Regions from separate parts of the Actinomadura coerulea genome, predicted to be linked through region 3. Evidence: riboswitches for the same ligand, from Rfam matches in the RefSeq annotation. Region 3 holds a riboswitch; each other region holds the start of a gene.
The links. A riboswitch is a leader RNA that binds a small molecule or an ion and turns the genes downstream of it on or off. The one in region 3 is predicted to bind cyclic di-AMP.

Region 1: another riboswitch for cyclic di-AMP. It lies ahead of BKA00_RS12225 (CHAP domain-containing protein); the one in region 3 lies ahead of BKA00_RS02840 (CHAP domain-containing protein).
Region 2: another riboswitch for cyclic di-AMP. It lies ahead of BKA00_RS40580 (C40 family peptidase); the one in region 3 lies ahead of BKA00_RS02840 (CHAP domain-containing protein).
Region 4: another riboswitch for cyclic di-AMP. It lies ahead of BKA00_RS31555 (NlpC/P60 family protein); the one in region 3 lies ahead of BKA00_RS02840 (CHAP domain-containing protein).

What each region holds. Positions count from the first base shown of each region.
Region 1 is NZ_JACHMQ010000001.1:2,642,211-2,645,405, reverse strand. It holds gene BKA00_RS12235 (SDR family NAD(P)-dependent oxidoreductase) at 1-160, shown strand, start outside; gene BKA00_RS12230 (MFS transporter) at 157-1,203, shown strand; cyclic di-AMP (ydaO/yuaA leader) riboswitch at 1,648-1,813, shown strand; gene BKA00_RS12225 (CHAP domain-containing protein) at 1,828-2,517, shown strand; gene BKA00_RS38815 (hypothetical protein) at 2,706-3,195, shown strand, end outside.
Region 2 is NZ_JACHMQ010000001.1:5,443,131-5,446,325, forward strand. It holds gene BKA00_RS25010 (RDD family protein) at 1-425, opposite strand, end outside; gene BKA00_RS25015 (amino-acid N-acetyltransferase) at 431-952, opposite strand; cyclic di-AMP (ydaO/yuaA leader) riboswitch at 1,222-1,431, shown strand; gene BKA00_RS40580 (C40 family peptidase) at 1,435-2,430, shown strand; gene BKA00_RS25025 (transcriptional regulator) at 2,892-3,122, opposite strand.
Region 3 is NZ_JACHMQ010000001.1:600,512-603,706, reverse strand. It holds gene BKA00_RS02845 (C40 family peptidase) at 1-132, shown strand, start outside; cyclic di-AMP (ydaO/yuaA leader) riboswitch at 627-825, shown strand; cyclic di-AMP (ydaO/yuaA leader) riboswitch at 946-1,117, shown strand; gene BKA00_RS02840 (CHAP domain-containing protein) at 1,127-1,972, shown strand; gene BKA00_RS02835 (hypothetical protein) at 2,012-3,195, shown strand, end outside.
Region 4 is NZ_JACHMQ010000001.1:6,799,171-6,802,365, forward strand. It holds gene BKA00_RS31545 (BlaI/MecI/CopY family transcriptional regulator) at 1-135, shown strand, start outside; gene BKA00_RS31550 (M56 family metallopeptidase) at 132-1,067, shown strand; cyclic di-AMP (ydaO/yuaA leader) riboswitch at 1,188-1,332, shown strand; gene BKA00_RS31555 (NlpC/P60 family protein) at 1,336-2,379, shown strand; gene BKA00_RS31560 (DUF6153 family protein) at 2,450-2,968, shown strand; gene BKA00_RS31565 (DUF305 domain-containing protein) at 3,045-3,195, shown strand, end outside.

The DNA of each region.
Region 1 (3,195 bases), 2.0 Mb from region 3:
GACCCGCCGGGGAGCCGTCGAATTCTTCCTGGCCCGCCACCTGCCCGCACTGACCGACCGGATCGTCGCCCGAACGCTGGCCGACCGGGTCCGCTCCGGCGCGTTCAAGGGCGCCGAACTGGCCGCCGGCGTCGTCGCGCGGCACCGGTCCGCCGGATGACCACGCTGCGCGACCAGGGCGCGGACGCCGGCCAGGACGAACCGCGGACCAGGACGGGCGACCTCTGCGCGTACGCCGCCGGCTCGGTAGGGATGGGCGTATGGGTCACCGTGCCCGGGCTGCTGACGACACCGTCCGATCTGCGCGTCGGCTACCACGAGCGCACCCGCGTCTTCATGTTCCGCATGCTCTTCCTGACCCTGGGGCTCCTCGGCGCCGGTGCCGCGGCCCCCGCGCTGGTGGCCGCGGGGGGACGCGGCGACTACACCCGGATGGCCACGGTCCTCTCCGGCGTCATGCTCGTCTCCGGCCTGGTCTCACTGGCGGGGGTACGGCGCCTCACCGCACACGCCGGTTTCCGGACGCCGCCCGAACGCGCCCACTCCGCCCTCGGCGACATCACCATCGCCTGGCGGGACCGCGGCTTCCGGTCACTGGCGCTCTCCTACCTGTTCACCGGGACCACCACGCACCTGTTCCTCGCCGCCCTGCCCTTCTATACCGAGTACGTCTTCGAGGACACCGGCCTCACGGCGGTGTTCATGGGCGCCTTCCTCGGCCCGGCGGTCGTTGCGGGGCCCGCCTGGGCGGGGCTGTCCCGGCGCATAGGCAAGCAACGCGGCCTGCTGATCTCGCAGGCCGTCTTCATCGCCGGCTCCCTGGCCCCTCTCCTCGGCTACGGTGCGACACCGGCCGTCGCCGTGGTCGCCGTACTGGGCGTCGCGTTCGCCGGCCTCCAACTCTTCGCGTTCTCGATGGTCCCGGACGCCGTCGCGGCCGCCGAGGCACGCGGCACGGCCCGGGCGGGCGCCTACACCGGCGTCTGGACCGCCACCGAGGCCAGCGGCACCGCCATCGGCCCCTACGTGTACTCCGCGGTGCTCGCCCTCGGCGGCTTCGTCTCCACCACCGAGGGCCACACCGTGGCCCAGCCGGACTCCGCCCACACCGCCCTGCTCCTCGGCTTCACCCTCGTCCCGGCCATACTCATGATCATCGCCCTGATGTTCCAGCTCCGCTGCCCACTCGACCAAGGGCGATGACCGGCGGTCCCCGGTGCCTCCGGCTTGCTCCTCCGGCTCCGGCGTTGTTCACCAACGCGCGTCCGGCAGCGCCGTAGGCGGCGGGGGATTCGTCTCCATGCTCGGTACCCGGTCGGCTCAGATCAGCGCCGATAGCTCAAGGGCAACGAGCTGCTTCGTTCGCGAATTTCAGGCGAGGTGGGGTGGTTGTGTGTGGTCGCCTCGGTTGTGAGCGGCCGGCGGCGGAGGAAAATTATGGTCCGGCTTGACTGGCCCGCATCCCCTGCGTTTAGGGGGTTTTAGGGAGTCTTTGCTGGTCGGCCGGGTCTTTGGGACGTGCTTGACGAAATATGGGGCCGCTTGAACCTGTTGTGGGAGTGTGACCGACGGGAAAGCCCGTCCGGAGCGCCCGACCAGATCATGAAGGGCGCATCGAGTCCCTGATCATCAGGACGGCCGATCAAGGCACGTCCGCCGCCGAGTCCGCAGAGAGCCGATCACGGCCGAGCGGAGCCGGGGACCCACCGAAACACCGGGGTGAATCCGCACCCCCGCCGTGCGCGGGGCCGCGGTAGGGCCACTTCCACGCCCGAACCCGACAGCTAACCCGGTAGGCGGACTGGAAGAACTCAGGAGAACCTTCGCATGACCGCTCGTACCTTTGACCTGACCAAGCGCTTGGGCGCCCGCGTCGCCGCGGGAGCCGTCCTCTCCCTGGCAAGTGTGGTCGGGTTCGGCTCGCTCGCCCCGTCCGCCCATGCGGACACCAAGCCCGCGACCACCGCGCACGTCGCCGCCGTTTCCAAGGCCGACGCCAACGGCGCCAAGACCAGCGGCCAGAGCGCCGCGGCCGGCGCCTCCGCGCAGGACGTCATCAAGCTCGCCCGCACGCAGGTCGGCACCCACGAGGACGCGTCGGGCAACAGCAAGTTCAACGACTGGTACGTCGGCTCGCCGCTGGGCGAGCAGAACGCCCACCGCATCGGTGCCAAGAAGGCCTCGGTCTACAAGGGCCAGTCCTGGTGCGACATGTTCGTGTCCTGGCTGGGCCAGCACACCGGCACCAAGGGCATGGGCGCCGACGCCTACACCGTCAGCCACGCCCAGTGGTTCAAGAAGACCGGCCGCTTCGGCGAGACCCCGAAGCCCGGCGCTGTGGTCTTCTTCGCCTGGAACGGCGGCGGCATCAAGGGCGTCGAGCACGTCGGCATCGTCGTGAAGGACAACCACGACGGCACCATCAACACCATCGAGGGCAACACCGGTGACGCGGTGAAGAAGAAGGTCCGCGACACTTCCACCGTCGCCGGCTACGGCTACCCCCAGTACCGGTGAGCCGGGGCCGCTCAGCGGCCCCTCACCCCGCACCGTCCAGTGGTGCTCCCCCCTTCTCCGTTCCCACGCGATCACACCCACGTCGCGAGCACGCCCGTGCCGTGCGCCGGACCCGTCATGCCCGAACGGCGGGCCTTACACGCCCGAAGACGTGACCCGGCGCCCGGACCACCGAGCAAAGGATGAACATGCAGCAGCGAGTCCTCGACAAGGCCCTTATCGGTACCGCCCTCGCGGGCATGCTGGTCACGGGCGTGGCGGCCGGGACCGCCCATGAGGCCATGGCGGACGAGCCGACCGCGCACAAGGTCACCGCGCAGCAGGTCACCGGGCATAAGGCCACGGGGCAGCAGGTCACCGGACACAAGGTCACGGGGCAGCAGGTCACGGGGCACAAGGTCACCGGGCAGCAGGTGATCGAGCAGCAGGTGGCCGGGAAGAAGTTCACCGGGAAGAAGTTCACCGGGAAGAAGGTCACCGGGAAGAAGGCGGCCGGGCAGAAGGCGGCCGGGCAGCGCGACGCGAAGGCCCCCCGCCACACCACCGGCAAGGTCGCTCCGAAGAGCCACACCGTCCTGTCGGGCAGCACCACCGCGTCCTACTTCTGGGACGACGGCTCGGGCGTGAACGGCGACACCGGCGCCCCGGCGGGCGGCAAGCCGATGCAGAAGGGCCTGT
Region 2 (3,195 bases), 4.8 Mb from region 3:
AGCACAGACAGGACGCAGAAGAGGGTGAAGATGATGGGCCAGTTCCACACGCCCCCCTCGTCCTCGGTCTTGCTGCCCGGCTTGCCCAGACCGAATGCGCCGATCGTCACCGGCAGGACGAGGGCGAACCCGAAGACCGCGACGAGCGCGTTGTCAATGATTCGCGCGCCCGCCCTACGGTGGATCGGCGCCAGCGACACATCACCGCCGTCGTCGTACGAGCCGTAGTCGTCATAGCCGGGCTGCTGGTTCCACTGCTGCTGTTGCGTCTGCCATTGCTCCTGTGGCTGTTGCTGCCACTGCTGCTGGGACGACTGCTGCTGTGGTTGCTGCCACTGAGAACCTTGGTACGGAGGGGGCGGGCCGTAGGAACCCTGCCCCTGCTGTGGCTGGTAAGGCCCCCCGCGGTGGTGGGAATCGCTCATTAGGGTCAGTCCTCCAGGCGAAGCAGCATCCGGGTGTTGCCCAACGTATTCGGCTTGACCCGGTCGAGGTCCAAGAACTCTGCCACGCCTTCGTCGTAGGAGCGGAGAAGTTCCTCATACACCTCTGGCGACACCGGAGTCCCCAGGATCTGCTGGAAGCCGTGGCGAGCGAAGAACTCCACCTCGAAGGTAAGGCAGAACACCCTTCGCACGCCGAGTTCACGGGCGTTCTCCAAGAGGCGGGTCACGATCCGGTGCCCGATTCCCCGTCCCTCGCATCCCTTGTCCACGGCGACCGAGCGGACCTCCGCGAGGTCCTCCCACATGATGTGGAGGGCGCCGCAGCCGATGACCGGCCCGGGCGTCCCGTGCTGGATGTCCTCGGCGACCCAGAACTCCTGGACGTCCTCGTACAGCTTGACGGTCGTCTTCTTCAGCAGGCGACGCCCCGACCCGGCGTACAGGTCGACGAGCCTGCGGATCTCCTGGACGTCGGCGGTGCGGGCACGCCGGATCACGACTTCCACAAACAGGCGAGATTATCGAACGTCTCGGCCCGCCAGGGAACGCCCTCCCGCCCACCAGCGCCGAGCACCGCGCGCGAGTGACTAGATAAAAGGGACTAGACACTCCCCGGGTCCACCCGAGAAGCGGCCCGGGACGGGGCGCGGGGCGCGGCCCATCCGGCGCCTCCCTCGTTCACCGCGCCGCGTGACCTGCGAATTCGCATGTTCTGGTTGGCATCCAATGCGGGGTCCGTTAGTGTCCTGCGCTGACATCGGCCCACCGCAGGACGGAGGCCGATCCGCCGAGTCCCACGGGTCGCAGCCAGCCGCCCGAGGAGCCGGGGACCCACTTTCGGGAGCGTTCGGGGATTCGCCCCTGAGCGACCGACCGTGAGGGGTGAATCCGCTTTCGCGGGGCGATCGGTTCGCTCGCGGACGCGGACGGGCCGCTCCGGCCCCAACCCGTCAGCTCACCCGGTAGGCGGCTGAGGAGAGGAGTATTCGTGAAGCGATCGCGGCATGCTTCCCTTTCACACTTCCGTGGGCGCGCGGTCATCGTGGTCGGCGCGCTCGCCGTCGTCTCGACCGCCCCGCACGCGATCGCCCCGCACGCGATCGCCGTCGCGCACGCCGACCCCGAGCCCTCCGCCAAGGAGCTGCGCACCAAGGCGCTCAAGCTCGCCGACCAGCTGGAGCAGCTCACCGAGCAGTACAACGGGCTCAAGGTCCGGCTCGCCCAGTCGCAGCGCGCCGCCAAGGTCGCCACGGAGAACGCCAAGCGGCAGGAGAAGGCGCTGGAGGTGCTCCGCCAGAAGGTCGGATCCCTCGCCGCGACGAGCTACATGCAGGGCGGCTCCGACCCCGCGGTGTCGTTCGTCGCCTCCCAGGACCCGCAGTCCGTCCTCGACCAGGCCGCGACCCTCCACTACTTCGCCAAGCAGGACAGCACCCAGGTGCTCGGGCTGATGCAGGCCATGCAGTCCGCCCAGCGGGCCCGCAAGTCGGCCGAGGCCCGCGCCAAGCAGGTGAAGGACCTGAAGACGCAGCTCGACTCGCAGCGCACGAAGATCACGGACGCCTACGAGAAGATCCGCGGCAAGCTCGTCGACAAGGACCCGACCCAGCTGGCCAAGCTGCCCGTCATCGGCACCGGCAAGGCCGCGCAGGCGCTCCGGTACGCGATGAGCAAGATCGGCCGCCCGTACGTGTGGGGCGCCGCCGGCCCGAGCACCTTCGACTGCTCCGGCCTGACGATGTGGGCCTACAAGCAGGTCGGCATCAACCTGCCGCACTACACCGGCAGCCAGTGGAACGCCGGGACGCACGTGTCGCGCGGCGAGCTTCAGCCGGGCGACCTCGTCTTCTTCCACGCCGACCTGCACCACATGGGGATCTACATCGGCGGCGACAAGATGCTGCACGCCCCGCACACCGGAGACGTCGTGAAGATCGCCTCCATGAACGGGCGCCCCTTCGCCGGCGGCGTCCGGGTCGCCTAGGCTGCGTTTCACAGTCCCGGCCCGCTTCGCTCGCCTGGCGGCCCGCTACGTGACCGGGCCTGGACGAACGCGGCATCACTTCGCGATCTGCTCGGCTCCGCTCGCCTCCGGCTTCGCTCCACCGGCCAGGTCACGCGTTCGCGCGCGTGTCGGAGACTACTTCGAGACAGGCTCTAGGACTCCGCCGCCCCACTGACCGCCGGCACCGGCCGGCTCGGCCGAGCCGGGGGTGCGCCGGCCGAGAGTCTCGTGGGGTCGTGCTCGCCGGAGGCCGGGGCGGATCCGTGGACCTGCGGGCCTGTGGCCGTCAGGCCCGAACGCCGTCCGCGGCGACGCCTTCTGCAGGGACCTACCTGCCAGGGCGCGGGCGCCGCCGCTGCGGGGTCGGACGGAATTCGGATGAGCCGCCGTTCTCTCCGGATGACGCTCGCCGTCCCCTGGCGAGCGTCGGGGGTGCTTAGCTAGATGAGCTGCCTCCGGGCCGCCCACACCACGGCCTCGATAGGGGTGTTGACCTCCAGCCGGTCGCAGATCGTCCGCAGCCGGCGCCGCAAGGTCCGAGCGCTCAGTTCCAGCTTGCGTGCCGCCACATCGGCGGTGACACCGCTGGCGATCTGGGCGAGCAGCCGGATCTCTTCCTCGCTCAGCCCGAAATCGTCGGTGCCACGACGTGCGAGTGTGGCTGTTTCCACTCCGTCCTCCCTCGTCCGTGGTGATGACCGCGGGGATGCAGCCGTCCGCTGCACAGGCACGGGTTGGGCCTCG
Region 3 (3,195 bases):
CTCGGCCACGTCGGCCTCTACGTGGGCGGCGGCAAGATGATCCACGCCCCGCACACCGGCGACGTCGTCAAGATCAGCGACATCAGCTCCGGCTACTACAAGAGCAACTTCTACGGCGCCGGGCGCCCCTGACGCACCCCCTGACCCCCTGCTCCACAGGCGTCACGGGACCTCCATCGACAACGGACCAGGCTTGACCTGGTCCGTTGTCGATTTTGGGGGGGTTTGCCTTCTTTTGGGGTTTTGGTACCTTTGCACCACTCACGGCGCCCTCCAGACGCCGTGGACCCGCGGCGCCCACCAGGCGCCCCGGTCCCACGCGGCGCATCCAGCACCCGCGTGACGGCGGCGCGAGCCACGCGCCCCACCCCCAGGCGGCACGCCCCACGTGCCGTCCCGCGGCGCCCGAAGGCGCCGCACGGTCTCGACGCAGACCCGGCCGGCCCCGTCCACCGTGCGCACGCCCGCAGCGTGCATGGCGCTGAGCGCGCAGCCACGATGGCGTACACGGGGCAGGCCCCGGACGGTCCCCGGAGACGGGCCGCCGTCCGCCCACAACACAAGGCGCCGCTCGTTCGCACGCGGGAGACAGGTCCCGCGCCGGGCCCCATCTCGCCCCCAGGATCGCAGCGGCAGCGCCGAATCCGCTTCAGCGCGGAACCGGGGACCCATATTCGCCGGAGTCCGGAGAACCCCTCCGGACGGGCATTCCGGCACCCGGGGTGAATCGGCGCGTCTCTCCCGGCAGTCCGGCGAGAGCCGCCGTAGGGCCACTTCCACGCCCGAACCCGTCAGCTAACCCGGTAGGCGTCTGGAAGAGAAGGAGTGAATCCCGCAGCGTTACCTGGGGCGTGGCCGCCACGCGGCCACGCCCCCACCCCCTTCACTCCGCGGGCGCTTCCGCCCGCCGAGAATTCCCCATCCGAACCGGCGTGCCCGCCCCCGGGCACGTCACCGCCGAATCCGCGGACCGCCGTGCCCCGCATGCGCGGCCGCCGTGGAACCGGGGACCCACTGCGTCCTTTTCGGGGTGAATCGGCCTGCCTTCGCGGGCCGTAGGGCGGCTTCCACGCCCGAACCCGTCAGCTAACCCGGTAGGCGGCATGGAAGTCGAGGAGATCCCCCCGTGCCACGCGCGCACTGCAAGAAGAACCCCGGCAGGCACCGCAAGCCGAATCCCCTGTCCCTCACGTGGCGGACGACCGGCGGCATGATCGTCGGCGCCGCCGTGCTCGGCACCGCCGCGGCCACCGCGCAGGCGTCGGTCCTGCCGTTCGGCTCCGCCCCGGTGAGGTCCGCCGCCGCGGCCGACCTGGTCCCCGGCCCGGCGGCGCCCGGCGCCCCAGCCGGGCGCACACCGGGGCGGGCGTCCGAAGGCGAGCCCGAGACCACCGGCTCGAAGGCCCCGGCGAAGAGGGCCCGGCCCGAGCAGCCGGCGGCGAGGACCTCGCAGAAGGCCGCCGCGAAGGCCCCCGCGAAGTCGCGGCCCACCGCCGCGCAGGCCATCGAGCTCGCCCGGTCGCAGGTGGGCATCGAGGAGGACGGCGGCGGCGAGACCAAGTTCCAGGAGTGGTACATGGCCACGTCCCGCGCGCGGGAGACGCTCGCGCGCGACGGCGGCTCCCTCAGCGGCTACGGCGACGCGAACTGGTGCGACATGTTCGTCTCCTGGGTGGGCGAGCAGATCGGCTTCAGCGACCAGGTCGGCAGCGACGCCTGGACGGTCGCCCACGCCCAGTGGTTCCAGGAGCACGGCCGCTGGGGCACCGAGCCGAGGCCCGGCGCGATCGTCTTCTTCGCATGGGACGGCGGCGAGTCCGTCGACGACATCGAGCACGTCGGCATGGTGATCAAGAAGGTCGACGACGGCACGATCGAGACCGTCGAGGGCAACACCGACAACGCCGTCCGCATAAAGGAACGTTCCACAGACGTCGTCGTCGGCTACGGCTACCCCGACTACCGGTCGTGACGGCGCCCCCCGCCCCGCGCCCTGCATAGGATCGCGCCCATGGAGGAAGGCCCCGGGCAGGACGCCCCCGTGACGCGGCGCAGGGTCCTCGCGCTCGGCGCGGGCGGGGCCGCCGCCCTCCTCGCCGGAGGCGCCGGCCTCGCCGGCCGGCGCTCCGGCGGCGGCGCGGCGGTCGCCGGCGCTCCCGGCTCCCCCACCGCCGGGACGTTCAGCTCGGCCATGGCCTCCGCCGTTCTCGCCAACCGCGCCCGCGCCGTCCGCGACGGCGACCGCGTGGCGTTCCTCGCCACGGTGGGCAGCGCCCCCGCCGCCTTCCAGGACACCCAGTCACGCGTGTACGGAAACCTTCGCAAGCTGCCCCTGGAAGGCTGGCGGGAGCGCGTCGTCACCACCGAGGCCGTGGACGGCGAGACCGCCGTCGTCCGCGTCGAGGTGCGCTACAGGCTGCGCGGCTTCGACCGGGGCGACGTGGCCCGCACCCGCTACCTCACGCTGGCCCCGCGGGGCGGCGCGTGGACGATCGTCGGCGACGGGACGTCCCGCGGCCTCGCCGACGACACCGACATCTGGGACTGCGGCCCCCTGGCGGTGGTCAGGGGCCGCACGAGCCTGGTCATCGGCGACGGCCCCGGCCTCGGCGGCATCGCCGCGCGGCTGGACGCGGCCGTCCCGGTCGTGACGTCCGTGGTCGGCACGGGGTGGGCGCAGCGGGTCGTCGCGCTCGTCCCCGCCGACGCGACCCTCGCCTCCGCGCTCGCCGGCCCCGGGCAGAGCCTCGGCCAGATCGCCGCGCTCGCCGCCGTGGCCCCGGCCGCCGGGAACGGCCGGGGCGAGGACCGCGTCATCGTCTCCCCCGGCACCTTCGGCCGCCTCAACGAGCTGGGCCGCGACGTCGTCCTCGCCCACGAGCTCACCCACGTCGCCACCGGCGGCGCCCGCGACGGGCGCACCCCGCTGTGGCTGATCGAGGGCTTCGCGGACTACGTCGGCTACCGGCGCGTCAAGATCAGCACCCGGTCGGCGGCGGGCGAGCTGCGCCGCGAGGTCTCCGCCGGGCGCGCGCCGTCCGCGCTGCCGTCCGCCGACGCGTTCGCCGGCGGCTCCCCCCGCCTCTCGCAGGCCTACCAGGAGGCCTGGCTCGCCTGCCGGATGGTCGCCGACCGGTACGGTGAGGCGGCGCTGGTGCGGCTCTACCGGGCCGCCGGGCGCGCCCCGGAGGCCGC
Region 4 (3,195 bases), 6.2 Mb from region 3:
CTGATGCTGGACGCCCTGAGCGAGGCCGCCGACCACGGCGCCATCCTGGCGAGGTTCGCCGAGAGCGTCCCGCCGGAGGACGCCCGGCACCTCCTGGACGCCCTGCGTCGGCGGACCGCGGACGAGGACGCGTGATCCCGCTGGTGGCGGCCCTGGTCGTCGCGGTGGTCCTGCTGGGGTGCGCGGCGGGGCCGGTCCTCGACCTCCTCAGGCGCGCGGCCGTCGGCCCGGGGGCGGCCATCGCCTGCTGGACGGCCGCCCTCGCCGGGACGTTCATCGCCGCGGCGGGGATCGCGGCGGCGGGGCTGCTCGCGCCGCCGGGACCCGGTCACGGGCTCCTGTCCCGGCTGCGCGACTGCCTTCCCCACCACGGCCGTCTCGCCACCGCCGCCGCGGCCGTCGCGACCGCCGTCCTCGCCGCGGCCTGCGCGGCCGTGCTCGCCCGCGGCCTGCCGAGGCTCGGCCGGGCCGTGCGCCACCGCCGCCGGCACCGGGAGATGCTGCGGCTCGTCGCCCGCGAGGACCGCCGCCACCCGGACGTCCTCGTCCTCGACCACCCCGTCCCCGTCGCGTACTCGCTGCCGTCCCGGCACCGCGCGATCGTGGTCAGCACCGGGGCCCAGCAGGCGCTCAGCGCCGAGGAGCTCGGCGCCGTCCTGGCGCACGAGCGGGCGCATCTGCGCCAGCGCCACCACGTGCTCCTGCTGGCCCTGGACCTGGTCCACGCCATGCTGCCGTGGCTGCCGACCGTCCGGCGCGCGAGGGCGCGGCTGCCGCTGCTGCTGGAGATGGCCGCGGACGACGCCGCGGTCCGCGTCCACGGGAGCGGGCCGCTGGTCGACGCGCTGTGCCGGCTCTCGGCGGCGCCCGCCGGCGCGGGGGCGCTCGGCGCGGCGGGCACGCCGGCCGCCGGGGCGCTGATGGAGCGGGTGCTGCGGTTGGAGGGCGCTCCGGCGAGGCCGCGCCGCGCCGTCCGGCTCGCGGCCGGCCTCTTCGCGGTGGCGGCGGTCGCCGCGCCGCTCCTGACCGGTGCCGCGGCGGTCGCCGAACTCGCCGCGACGTGCTGAGCCCGGCCCTGCGGAGGCGGTATGTGGCTTTTGGGGAAATCCTCCGCTCCGGTGGCGAACCGACCGTAAACCTCCTACGCTCCGTAGGAGGTCACGGTCCGACGTCCCCGCCGGGGACGGCCGGCGACCGCGCCGAATCCCGCGGACGGCTCCGTCCGGGGAACCGGGGACCCGATCTTCAGGGGTGAATCCGTCCCGCGGGACGGTAGGGCGACTCCGGCCCGAACCCGTCAGCTGACCCGGTAGGCGGTACAGGAGAGGACACCGCATGCAGCGACGAGCTGCCGGTACCCGAACGACAGCCCGCCGCAGGATCCGCACCGGCACGGCATGGACGGCCGCCCTCGCGCTGTCCGCCGGCCTTCTCGCGCCCGCGCCCGCCCACGCCGAGCCCAAGCCGACGCGCAAGCAACTGACCGCGCAGCAGGAGAAGCTCGCCGACGAGGCCGAGAAGCTCAGCGAGCAGTACAACGGCCTGCGCGAGCGCCTCAAGCAGGCCGAGCACGCCGCGAAGCTCGCCAAGAGCAGCGCCCTGCGCCAGCAGAAGGCCCTGGACGAGGCGCGCGAGCGCATGGCGAAGATCGCGGCCGACAGCTACAAGAACGGCCCGGCGGACCCGGCCATCACCTTCGCCTCGTCCTCCGACCCGCAGGCCGTCCTGGACCAGTCGGCCACCCTCAACTACTTCGCCAAGCAGAACGACGTCCGCATCACGCAGATGCTCCAGGTGATGCAGGGCGCCGACCGGTCCCGCAAGGCCGCCGAGCAGCGCGCCGCCCAGGTGCGCGCGCTCACCGGCGAGGCGAGGAAGAAGCGCCGGGAACTCCAGATCAAGCTCAAGAAGGTCGAGAAGCAGCTCGGCACCTTCAAGACCGCCGGTACGCGGCCCGGCTCGATCCCCAACATCAACTCCGGCGGGGCCTCGGCCAAGGCCATGACGGCCGTCCGGGCCGCCCTGGCCCAGCAGGGCGTGCCCTACTCCTGGGGTGGCGGCAACGCCTCCGGCCCGAGCTACGGCACCGCGCAGGGCGCCAACATCAAGGGCTTCGACTGCTCCGGCCTGACCCTGTACGCCTACGCGCAGGTCGGCATCACCCTCGGCCACTACACCGGCAGCCAGTACAACGCCGGGACCCACGTGAGCATGAGCCAGCTCAAGCCCGGCGACCTGGTGTTCTTCCACAGCGACCTGCACCACATGGGCATGTACATCGGCAACGGCAACATGGTCCACGCGCCGCAGACCGGCGACGTCGTCAAGATCGCGCCGATCGCCGGCCGCCCCTTCGCCGGCGGAGTCCGGGTCGCCTGACCCTCGATGGCACCTGGCCTGGTGACCGAGCGGTGACCGCCGGTCACCCGTCGCTACCCTGGTATCCGAGATGAGAACGCACGTCGGCGGCCTCCCCGCGGGGGACGGCGCGAACGCGGAACGGCGGGTGGGACGCCCTGGGCGCCGGGGCGTCCTCCACCCGGCGTCCGGCCTGCCCGTGCTCTCCGGCCTACTCGTGCTCTCCGGCCTACTCGTGCTCCTCGGCCTGCTGGCGATGCACGGCTTCCAGGCCACGTCGGGCCCGGCGGAGATGAGCGGCGTTCCGCTGGCGTCCATGACCGCCGGGCACGCGGCCCCCGTCACCGAGGCGGTGACGGGGCACCGCCCGCCCCAGGACGACCGGCCCGGCGGCCATCACTCCGACCGCCACCCGGACCATCCCGGCGGCCAGGTCTGCCTGGCCATGCTGACCATGCTCGCGCTCGCGCTCATCGCGGCCCTCCTCGCGCTGCGCCTGCGGAGGTCGCCGCCGGCGGCCGTGTCGAGGCCGGCGCGGGTGCGGATCCCGCCGGTCGGACGGCCGCCGCCGAGACCGTCCCTGCACGAGCTGAGCGTGCTGAGGCTGTGACAGGTCCAGCGGCGCCCGGAAACGGGCGCCGCCGCCGACCACCGATCACAGCACTCGACACGGAAGGCCCACCACCATGAAGCGAGCGTTCGCGCTCATCACCGTCCCGGCCCTGGCGATCGCCCTGGCCGCGTGCGGCGACGGCGACGACAACGGCGCCTCGACCGGCCACTCGATGCCCGCTCACTCCATGCCCGCCCACTCCATGCCCGCCCACTCGGCGTCTC